2 regions of the Ureibacillus thermophilus genome follow, and region 2 is predicted to be linked to the other one. Evidence: riboswitches for the same ligand, from Rfam matches in the RefSeq annotation. Region 2 holds a riboswitch; the other holds the start of a gene.
The links. Region 2 has a riboswitch for thiamine pyrophosphate ahead of thiT (energy-coupled thiamine transporter ThiT). Riboswitches for the same ligand answer to the same signal wherever they lie in the genome.
Positions count from the first base shown of each region.

Region 1: linked by a shared signal. The riboswitch ahead of tenA (thiaminase II) and the one ahead of thiT (energy-coupled thiamine transporter ThiT) in region 2 are both predicted to bind thiamine pyrophosphate.

Region 1 is NZ_CP036528.1:316,305-321,679, forward strand. Features, by position in the region: gene DKZ56_RS01445 (thiazole synthase) at 1-425, opposite strand, end outside; gene thiS (sulfur carrier protein ThiS) at 428-631, opposite strand; gene tenI (thiazole tautomerase TenI) at 634-1,236, opposite strand; gene tenA (thiaminase II) at 1,267-1,953, opposite strand; TPP riboswitch at 2,050-2,153, opposite strand; gene DKZ56_RS01465 (M23 family metallopeptidase) at 2,389-3,348, opposite strand; gene DKZ56_RS01470 (thioredoxin family protein) at 3,588-3,902, shown strand; gene DKZ56_RS01475 (multicopper oxidase family protein) at 4,074-5,375, shown strand, end outside.
Region 2 is NZ_CP036528.1:2,950,631-2,956,005, reverse strand. Features, by position in the region: gene DKZ56_RS14975 (AAA family ATPase) at 1-2,266, shown strand, start outside; TPP riboswitch at 2,329-2,435, shown strand; gene thiT (energy-coupled thiamine transporter ThiT) at 2,523-3,086, shown strand; gene map (type I methionyl aminopeptidase) at 3,580-4,338, shown strand; gene DKZ56_RS14960 (TspO-related membrane protein) at 4,357-5,085, opposite strand; gene DKZ56_RS14955 (polyphosphate kinase 2 family protein) at 5,196-5,375, shown strand, end outside.

The DNA of each region.
Region 1 (5,375 bases), 380 kb from region 2:
TCCAGTTTTTTCGCCAAAACTACATCATCAGAAGTATAAGGAAGGACAATGAATCCTTCTTCCAATAACATTTCTGATGCTTTTAAAGTTTCAATCGGATCCGGAAGAAGGGTTTTATCATCCCCAATAACTTCCACTTTCACCATGTCACATAGTCCAGAAGCTTTGGCGAGCTTCGCAATCCTCACCGCTTCCTCCGCCGTTTTTGCCCCTGCAGTATTCGGCAGGAGGGTGTACTTTGAAAGATCAAGCATTTCCAAAAAATTTGGCAGAGATGGTTCATAAATATTCATTCTTCTTACGGCAAAAGTTAAAATCTCCGCTCCGGATGCTTCCACCGCTTCCCTTTGGATTTCAAAATTTGGAAATTTCCCTGTACCTAACAACAGTCTTGATTGAAAGATTTTATCTGCAATTTTTAACACGTTTATCCCCCTCCAACAAAATGCACGATTTCAATTTTGTCGCCGTCATTTACCGGTTGTTTGCTGTACTCTTCTTTCAAAATAATTTCACCGTTATGTTCAACAACGACAATGCGATTTAGCAATTGAAAAAACTTCAGCAAGTCTTCAATGCTTTTAACATTGCTCCCCACTTCCGTCTTCTGACCATTAATATAAAGCTGCAACTTCATCCCCCTTTGCAATCTATGTTTTTTAAAAAGGTTGCCGCTTCTTTCGGTTGATTCGCAGAAAAAATGTAAGACATTACTGCAATGCCCTGCACTTTTTTCTCCAGTACTTTTACCGCATTGTCCGGCGTAATTCCACCGATGGCAATCACAGGAATCTTCACTTGTTCAACGATTTCACCAAGCGCATCCGTTCCCCTTCCTGCCATCCCCTTTTTGCTGTCCGTTTCAAATATATGGCCAAAGAAACAGTAATCCGCTCCCGATTTTTCGGCATTTTTTGCTTTTTCAATGGAATGGATGCTAACCCCTACTTTCATATGGGGATAAGCCGTTTTTACCTTCTCTGCCGGAAGTCCATTTCCCGGAAGATGGACATTCGGAATTCCGGTAAGCAGAGCAATATCAAGCCTGTCATTAATGACAAGTTTTTCTTTCGGCACCCCTGCATTTAACAACTCCTCTATTAAAGCGACAATCTCACCGGGTGGTTTATTTTTTTCACGGATATGAATGTAATCTACAACCGGGGAAATGGATATAATAATTTCCTTCAGCTCTCGGCTTTCCTTCTTTCCATCCGTAATTGCGTGCAGTTCCACTCAAACTACTTCCCTTCTCCTTCGCAGAAGTTATAGTTGCACTTTTTCATCCGTCGGCCACATTTGTTGGTGGTAAGCCATATCCCAAAACATATACTCAAATCGAGTTGTATTTAAAAAGATTTCTTCCAGCCGCAGAAGTTCAGATTCCTGCTTTCCTTCCGCCAATTGATTGAGCAAATCAAGGTTCCATTGTGCGGACTGGCCAAATTCTTCTGAACTGTACATTTTTACCCAATCCCCATATAATTCGTGTTCTTTTGCCCCCGGAATTTTCGCCAGTTCACATCCAATTTCCCAATAACTCCAAGCACAAGCAAAGTGCGCAGCTGCCAGTTCTGCGATGGAACCGTTTTGGGCAACTGCCAGCATGTAGTGGGTGTAAGCAAGACTTACCGGAGACGGTTTTGCCTCTTCCAGCTCTTTTTCCGTTATGCCAAATCGGCTGGCATATTTCCTATGCAATGCCATTTCATGATTCATCGTGTAATAAAGCAGGTTGGCAAATACCGTCATCACTTCTAGATTTGGTGCCTTCACTGCACCTAACGCAAACAATTTAGAATAATCAATCAAGTACAGATAATCTTGTATCATGTAAAAACGGAACTTGTTAGAATCCAGTGTTCCTGCTCCCAACTCTTTCACAAATGGATGTTCATGGTTTTTTCTCCAAGTGGATTGGTATTTTTCAAAAATTCGATCTGTAAATTTCATCGTTTTCCCCCATCCTTTAGGTTCATAAAAAAAACCGCTTCATTAAAGAAGCGGCTCTAAAACTCGAAACACAATCAATACAAAAATAGACAAAACGAGTCCCAGCAACCACTTCCCTTCGCTAGCATTACCTAGTGCAGGTTCAAAGGGTTGAGGCAATGCCTCTCTCAGCTAATGAATTAGCACCCCTAGTGATTAGTTTAATGCTATATGTAATTACAATCATTGTTACATGAATACAGAAAATTTTCAATAGTATAAAATTATTAATGGGATAAGAGATTTATTCAAACACTTGCAACTTTTGTGTTAACCCTTGCTGCCTCAGCTATCATCGAAAAGTTTTTGCTCCCATTCGGCAAATTCTTTCAGGTTTTACAAGAATACTTGCAATAACAAAAAAGTTGCCCTAGCGAATTGCACGCTAAAGCAACTTTATTTTTTCTCCTGCTTCGTTTGTTTTTCCCATTGCACAAGATACGGATATGGGTCAAAAGCCCATTCGGTCCTTCCATTAAATTTATACATGCCGTAATGCAAATGAGGAGGAAATTTGCCGCTTGTCCCTTCTTTGCCATAACCGGAGCTTCCGACGCCGCCAAGAATTGTTCCTGGTTCTACAATATCGCCCACTTTTAAATCTTTATTGTAATAGGCTAAATGGGCATAGTAGTGATACGTGTTATGATGATCCCGAATACCTACTCGCCAACCGCCAAATTGATTCCAACCCATTACTTCTACAACACCATAGGAAGTAGATAATACAGGTGTTCCATACCCTGCAAAAATATCTGTTCCTTCATGGATTCGTCTTCCTCCCCATCCCCTGCTGGCACCCCAAGTCCCCTTATAGCTGTAGTTATAGCCGCGGACTGGGAGGGGAAAAATATGCTTATCCAGCTGAATCGTATTGAAATGTTTATAAAGTTCATTTATGGTCATGATTTGATTAATGATTTTTTCATTTTTGTAATATTCCCATAAAGCATTCTTAAAATCTTCTTCCGATGGACCAAATTTTTCTAAATAGGATACCATTGTGAATAGTACGTCTTGATCGTCGTTTCGATCTGCTTTTCCATCGCCATTGCCATCATGACCATTTCCCCCAAAATATTGAATGGTAAATGGGGAAGTATCTTCTACATTCGGGTTGAATTCGCCAACCCAAAATTCATGGGAAAATTGGATGGCAATGGCACTGTCCCTCTTCGGAATATCTTTTCGCACCTCTTGAATATTTCGCTCATATTGGTCCACTGCCGCCAATCGATGCCATGGAACAAAGGGCGTTTCATAGGTTTTGTATAAGTGCATTCGTTCCTGATATATATTTTCTTTATTTTCGCTTGCATTTACATAAACCGGGAAAATATATAGACATACAAACATCAAAGTTAAAGAAAAAATGATTTTTCGGATGAATACCAAACCCCCTTTCCTCCTTAGAATATCCCGTTTTTTTGAAACCATGAGTTTTTTATAAACGAAAAATGAAAGCTTACTTCTGATACTAAGTCCGGGTAAACTCCTTCGAAATCCTCTCAAAAACCAGAGTAATTCCGTTTGTTTTGTAGCAAATAGTATGTTATGATACCTTTTAATAGAAATTTTATTTGGGGGAATACTAGATGCAATCACTACAATCCGTAGAACAATTTCATGAACTCAAAAACAAAGAACGGGTGATCTTTGTCTTTTCAGCAGATTGGTGCAAAGACTGCGTTTTCATTAAACCTTTTCTTCCTGCTATCGAAGAAAAATACGCCCAATATACCTTTGTACAAGTAGACCGGGATGAATATATCGATTTATGTGGCGAACTGGATGTGTTCGGCATCCCAAGTTTTATTGCCTACAATAAAGGCGAAGAAATCGGCCGTTTTGTAAGCCGCGATCGTAAAACGCAAGAAGAAATCGAAAACTTTATTGAAGGACTAAAATAAACTGACATCTTTTGATAAACTTCGAATATTTTCGTTCATGTCGAATTCACGTTTTTTCAAGACCCTATCTCTTATCAAAGAGATTCGGGTCTCTTTTTCTTTACAAATGCAAACATTCGATCAACCTACTGAATAGGATAGTTAATAAGCATTATTAAAGGGAGTGGAACATTGTCAAAAAGGAAAGTAAATCCAAAAGATCCAAAGACAGTGCCAAAGTTTGTAACACCACTGTCAAAGCCTCCAGTTGTTACCCCAACACCTCACCCTGATTATCCGGCCAATTCCTATTTAGAAATTACTATGAAAGAAACGAAGCATCGATTTCACAGGGATTTTCCACTAACAACCGTATGGGGCTATAACGGTCTCTACCCTGGCCCAACTATTGAAGCGAGGAAAGATAAAAAAATTTATGTGAAATATGTAAATCGACTGCCAAAAAAACATTTTTTGCCCATTGATCGCTCTCTCCATGGTGTAGGAGATTCACCAGAAGTCCGTTCCGTTGTACATTTACATGGAGCCAATGTATTTTGGGAAAGCGATGGGCATCCGGAAGCCTGGTATACACAAAATTACGAATACACCGGCCCCAAATTCAGGAGAAAAGTCCATGAGTATACAAATCACCAGCCAGCTGCAACCCTTTGGTACCACGACCACACCATGGCCATGACAAGACTAAACGTATATGCAGGTTTAGCAGGTTTTTACATTATTCGCGATGCCTTGGAAGAACAATTAAATTTACCAAAAGGAGGTTATGAATATCCGCTTCTCCTTCAAGACAAATCTTTCAATGAAGATGGTTCACTTTTTTATCCAGACAAACCTCCGGAAGATTCGCCTTTCCCAACACCATTCATTCCTACCATTGTTCCGTTTTTCAATGGAGATTTAATGGTGGTAAACGGCAAAGTTTGGCCTTATTTAAATGTGGAGCCTAGAAAATATCGATTCCGCATTTTAAACGGCTCCAACAGCTCCACATACAACATCCAGTTAGAAAACAACGCGCCTTTTTATCTAATCGGTACGGATGGGGGATTTTTAGAAGCTCCTGTTGAGGTCACTTCCATTGAGTTAATGCCGGCAGAACGGGTGGATGTAATTGTCGATTTCGCCCCATTTAAAGGGCAAAAAATTAAATTATTGAACACATTGTTTAGTGAAGAAGAACCGAAAAGAGAGATTATGGAATTTCGTGTAACAAAGCCGCTCAAAGGAAAAGACACAAGCGAGATTCCAACAAGACTTGCAGAAGATATGGAACTGCATGAACATCTTGCCTCAACGACCCGAAAATTGCCTTTATCCACAGGCACTGACAAATACGGTCGAATTATGATGATGCTGGATGGCCGAATGTACCATGATCCATGTACAGAAAGCCCTTCATTAGACAGTATTGAGATTTGGGAGTTTATTAACACCACACCTATTTCCCACCCTATGCATATTCATTTAGTT
Region 2 (5,375 bases):
AGAAAAATATGAAGTCTATGTAGCAAACAAAAAATTAAATGATGAGATTGAAATCTTTGAAATGAAGAAAGACCAGCTGCTCCGACTGCAATCACAAAGCGCGCATTATGAACAAGTAAAGGAAACGATTGATGCTGCAAATCGGGCAAGCAGAATTTCACCAATCTATTCCCAACTGTTAGAACTAGAGAAAGAAAAAACGGAGCTTGAGAAAAAACGTTTGGGTGTGGAAAAACAACTAGAAGAGGCCAATCAAATTTTGGTGGAAGCAAAAGAACGCTATGAACAGGAAGCGGAAAAAGAAAATGAACGGGAACGGACCAATGAACGGGTAAAAGAATTGGAAAACCTTGTTCCAATCTATGAACAAATGAATGAACAAAGCGTCCTGGTAGAAAAATTATGGGCTGAACAAAATCAATTGCAATCCCACATTCAACTTTTAGAGCGGCAATTAGCAGAGAAAACTGCGGCTGCTTTAGAGCTAAGCAAAAAAATCGAAAAGCTTGAAGAAGCCACAGAAACCTATAATGAACTGTTGGAAGAGGAGCGCCGATTAAAAGAAATTGCAGATGCTTTCTCCAAATATCATGAAACAAAGTCAAAGATTCAAAAGTTGGAAGATGAATACAAAAACGCCAACGAAACCTATACAAATATTCATGAAATCTATGCGAAGGAAGAAGAAAAATGGCTGAATAACCAAGCGGCGATTCTTGCAGCAAACCTTAAGCCTGGAATGCCATGCCCGGTTTGCGGCAGCACGGAGCATTCCATCCAACATAAAGAAACGATAGAAATAATAGAACAGGATGAATTGAAAAAACTGAGAGCGGCTTTGGACGAAGCGCAGAAACATAAATTTGCTGTACAAGGTCAATTGGAATCAAAGCGTCAACAATTGAGCGAAATCGAAGAAATATTCATCACCTTAAATGCACCGATTGCTGAAGAAGAGAAATTCATTAATGAATTGCAAACCATTCAAAACAAGGTAAAAGTAGTGGAAGGACAAAAAGAAGAGCTCTCCTCCAGCAAAAAACACCTAAAAAGGCTGCAGGAAGCAAAAGAGCAGGTTGAGAAGCTTCAAAAGGAAAGTGCACAAAAATATAATGAAGTCCATGAAAAATATACGAAGGAAAAAACAATACTTGAGCAGCAAAAAAAATCCATTCCTGAAGAAATCCATGATCTTTCTCAATTGAAAACCGCATTGCAAGAAGCCATCCGTCTAAAAGGTCAGTTAAAAGAATCTTGGGAGCGGGCGCAAATTGCATATCAGGAAGCTTCTAAACAAATCGCAGCGGTTGAAGAAGCATTTAAACAAACAACGGAACAAGCAGACCATATTCAAAGAAAAGTTCAAAAGGTGAAAGAAGCTTTTCTATCTGCCCTTAAGGAAGCGCAATTTGCTTCAACGGAAGAATTTTTGCAGGCCCAGCTTTCGCCGCAAAAAATAGAATCATTGCAAAAGCAATATGAAGATTATTCAAAACAACTTCATTCATTGGAAACCCAAGTGAGGGAAGGGGAAGAAAAGCTGAAAGGCAAAGAAAAGGTGGACTTAACCGAAGCAGAAAGAGAGTTGAAAGTGCTTCAGTCCAATTATGAAAAAGCTCTGGACGCTTTAAATCATTCCAAAGCTTGTGAAAAGCATTGCATTGACTTTGCAGAAAAGTTGGAGCAAGTAGCAAGCGATATATTTCGGATGGAGGAGAAATCCAATCAAATCATCGACCTTTACAATTTGCTCCGTGGACAAAACAGCAAAAAAATTTCCTTTGAACGCTACGTGCAAATGGGTTATTTGGAGCTTATTACCGAAGCGAGCAATCTGCGCCTGAAAAACTTATCAAACGGCCAGTATTACTTGCAAGTTTCAGACCGGGTAGAATCTTATGGACGAGCAAGCGGGTTAGGATTGGATGTATATGATACGTATACTGGGCAAACAAGGGATGTCAAAACATTATCTGGCGGAGAGAAATTTAATGCCTCTTTAAGTTTGGCGCTCGGGATGGCAGATGTCATTCAAAGCTACCAAGGAAATGTCAATATTGAGACAATGTTTATCGATGAAGGATTTGGCTCCCTTGATGAAGAATCTTTAATGAAAGCAATCGACACGCTCATCGAACTTCAAAAATCCGGACGAATGATCGGGGTTATATCTCATGTGGAAGAGTTAAAATCTGCAATGCCTGCTGTTTTACACGTGGAAAAATTAAAAGAAGGCTATAGTAAAACAACCATTCTATTAAAATAATAAAGTGTTGAAATATTTTTATAATTTGATACAATGGCATTGTTCCCAACAGAATAGTTTAGGTGTACCACAAGGGGTGCTGATGAAGTCAGCTGAGAGTGTGCCGTATTGCACTAACCCTTTGAACCTGTAAGTTAGTACTTGCGTAGGGATGTGGGATAGAAACCGAAACAAATGCGTTCGGATCTGTCCGAACGCTTTTTTCTTTTCTATCCTTCTCTCGCGTTCCAGTAACGAAGAGAAAGGAGAATGTAGAATGAGAAATAAAAAATTATTATGGATGATTGAGATTGCTTTGTTTGCCGCCATTGGCTACGTGCTGGACCAAATCAAATTTTCCATTTGGGCGCAAGGCGGTTCTGTAAGTTTTGTGATGCTGCCCATTATTTTAATCGCTATTCGTTGGGGACTATCAGCTGGGCTTATTACAGGCTTGCTAGTTGGACTGCTAAATATGACGATTAATCCGTATATTGTCCATTGGGCGCAAGCTCTCCTAGATTATGTCTTTGCCTTTACCTTTGTTGGATTTGCCGCCATTGTAAGAAAGCAAGTATTAAATGGCGTAGCGACAAACCACAAAAAGAAAATTGCAATATATGTTGTCATCGGAACAATAGTGGGTGGACTATTACGCTATATTTGCCATATACTTGCAGGAGCTATTTTCTTTAAAGAATATGCAGGAGAGCAAAATGCTTGGATTTACTCCATCGTTTATAATGGCACATATATGCTTCCTGCCATTGTCATCACAGCTATCGCAGCGGCATTCATCTTTACAGCAAGCCCACGACTCATTAAAAGAGAAAATGAATAATCTCTGTCATTAGACAGTTTTACAATAAAAGATGAGGTTGGGACAAATCTAAAAAAACATCATTTTCTCCAAAGAGAAAATGATGTTTTTTTGATATGTTATTAAAATTGATTTCCTTTCCGGGGACGCTTTCCGCAGGCCCGCCTCTGAGTCATTCCTTCGCTCCTCGTGGTCTCGAGAGGGCTCGTCGCAGGAAAGCTTTGCATTTACTTCCTTGAACTTGCTCCGCTTTGCGACTAAGCGTGCGAGACAGGAACTTGCCCCGTCACTTCAATCAATTTTTCGTTATATCAATTTTTTATCAAAACTATTTCAACTGCCCCTTTAATTTTTTGTTTATGTCCCAGCCTCTTTTCATTTTTTGTTGAGGATTTTCCAATGATCTCAACAATTTCTCTGCTGATATTGTGTAAAATAATCAAGGAATTCCCGAATGATTGATAGAATATGATATATTATAAAATGAAATTGTATAGAAGAAAGGATCTTTTACATGATTGTCAAAACACAAGAAGAATTAGAAGCATTAAAAAAAATCGGCCGCATTTGCGCTGAGATTCGCGATGCAATGAAAGCGGCAACAAAACCAGGAATCACAACGAAAGAATTAGATGAAATTGCCGGCCGTATGTTTAAAGAGGCAGGTGCCCTTTCAGCTCCTAAAGGGGAATACGATTTCCCTGGCTATACATGTATCAGTGTCAATCATGAAGTCGCCCACGGTATTCCTGGAAATAAAGTGATTAAAGAAGGTGACTTAGTCAACATTGATGTTTCTGGTTCTCTAAATGGCTATTTTGCTGATACGGGCATTTCTTTTGTAGTCGGAGAAGGCTATGAAGAAAAAGAAAAACTTTGCCGTGTAGCGAAATCTGCTTTTGATCGGGCTATGACGAAAGTAAAAGCCGGTTCAAGATTAAACCAAATCGGAAAAGCGGTTGAAAGGGAAGCAAAAGAAAACGGATTAAAAGTCATTATGAATTTAACAGGGCATGGGGTAGGACGTTCTTTGCATGAAGATCCTCAACACATTCTTAATTATTATGACGCTTGGGATAAAACGATTATGAAAGAGGGAATGGTCCTTGCGGTAGAACCATTCATTTCCGAAAGAGCTGATCATATTATTGAATCAGGAGATGGATGGACATTCATTACTCCAGACAAATCTCTTGTTGCCCAAATTGAACATACGATTGTTGTAACGAAAGACAAACCAATTATTTTAACGCAGCTGGATGAGGAAGCATAAATAAAAAATCCTGTACGTTTAAGAACGTGCAGGATTTTTTTTCATAAATAATATTCCAACGATTAATACACCGCTCAAGAAAAGGGAGGAAGTAGTTACTAATAATTCATCAAAACCATTTGAGATGGCTATGCCGATAAAACACCAAACAAATACAAGCGGATAGGCAATATCGAAATGATGGTAGCGCAAGTGCAATGCTACTAATGTGGCAAAGGTTAAGATAATCACGACCCATAAAGCATTGCTTAAACCGAAGCCATGCCATTCATGATATAAAAGCAAATAACAGACATTAATCATAAAAATAAAAGTTGTCCATCCGAAATAAATAGCGATAGGAATTCTCTTTTTTAAATACTCCCCTTCCATTGGATACGTAAGATATAATGCAAATAAGAGCAAGAGTTGTAGTAAAATGGAAATAGAGGAATGAAGCAACGCTCCGTTATTCCATAGATAAATGGAAAGGATTTGAAATACCATAATTAAAAAAAAGAGAATGGTTTGAATTGGTGAAATAAAAGTTATTGATTTGAGATTTTTGGAATAATTGATAGCCCAAAGAAATAAAACAATAAAAAGGAAAAACCAAAAAATATATACATATGATGCCGGCGATATCAATAATGGCAGGCGATTAATCATTTCAATCGTGGGTTTACCTTTTATTGGCAGCCAAAAAGAATATAATGTAAATATGGCTGAGACTATCAAGCTGCCAAAAACAACAATCATTCGACCCATGTTTCGCACTCCTTTCCATAAAATTATATACGTTCTAAAATGATTGAACAACTTTAACTAAATCAATTCCTTTTATTTGTTAAATTTTCATAAGAAAGAAGAGAGGGCTTATGAAAAAAATAGAAGATTTGGACTTAAGTTTGAAATTGGAGAAAAAAGAATATAAGAAAAGATTAAAAAAATTGCAATTTGATATTCTGAATATTCAACAATTTTTATATCAAAATAAAATCGGTTTAATTATAGTCTTTGAAGGAATGGATGCGGCAGGAAAAGGTGGAGCCATCAAA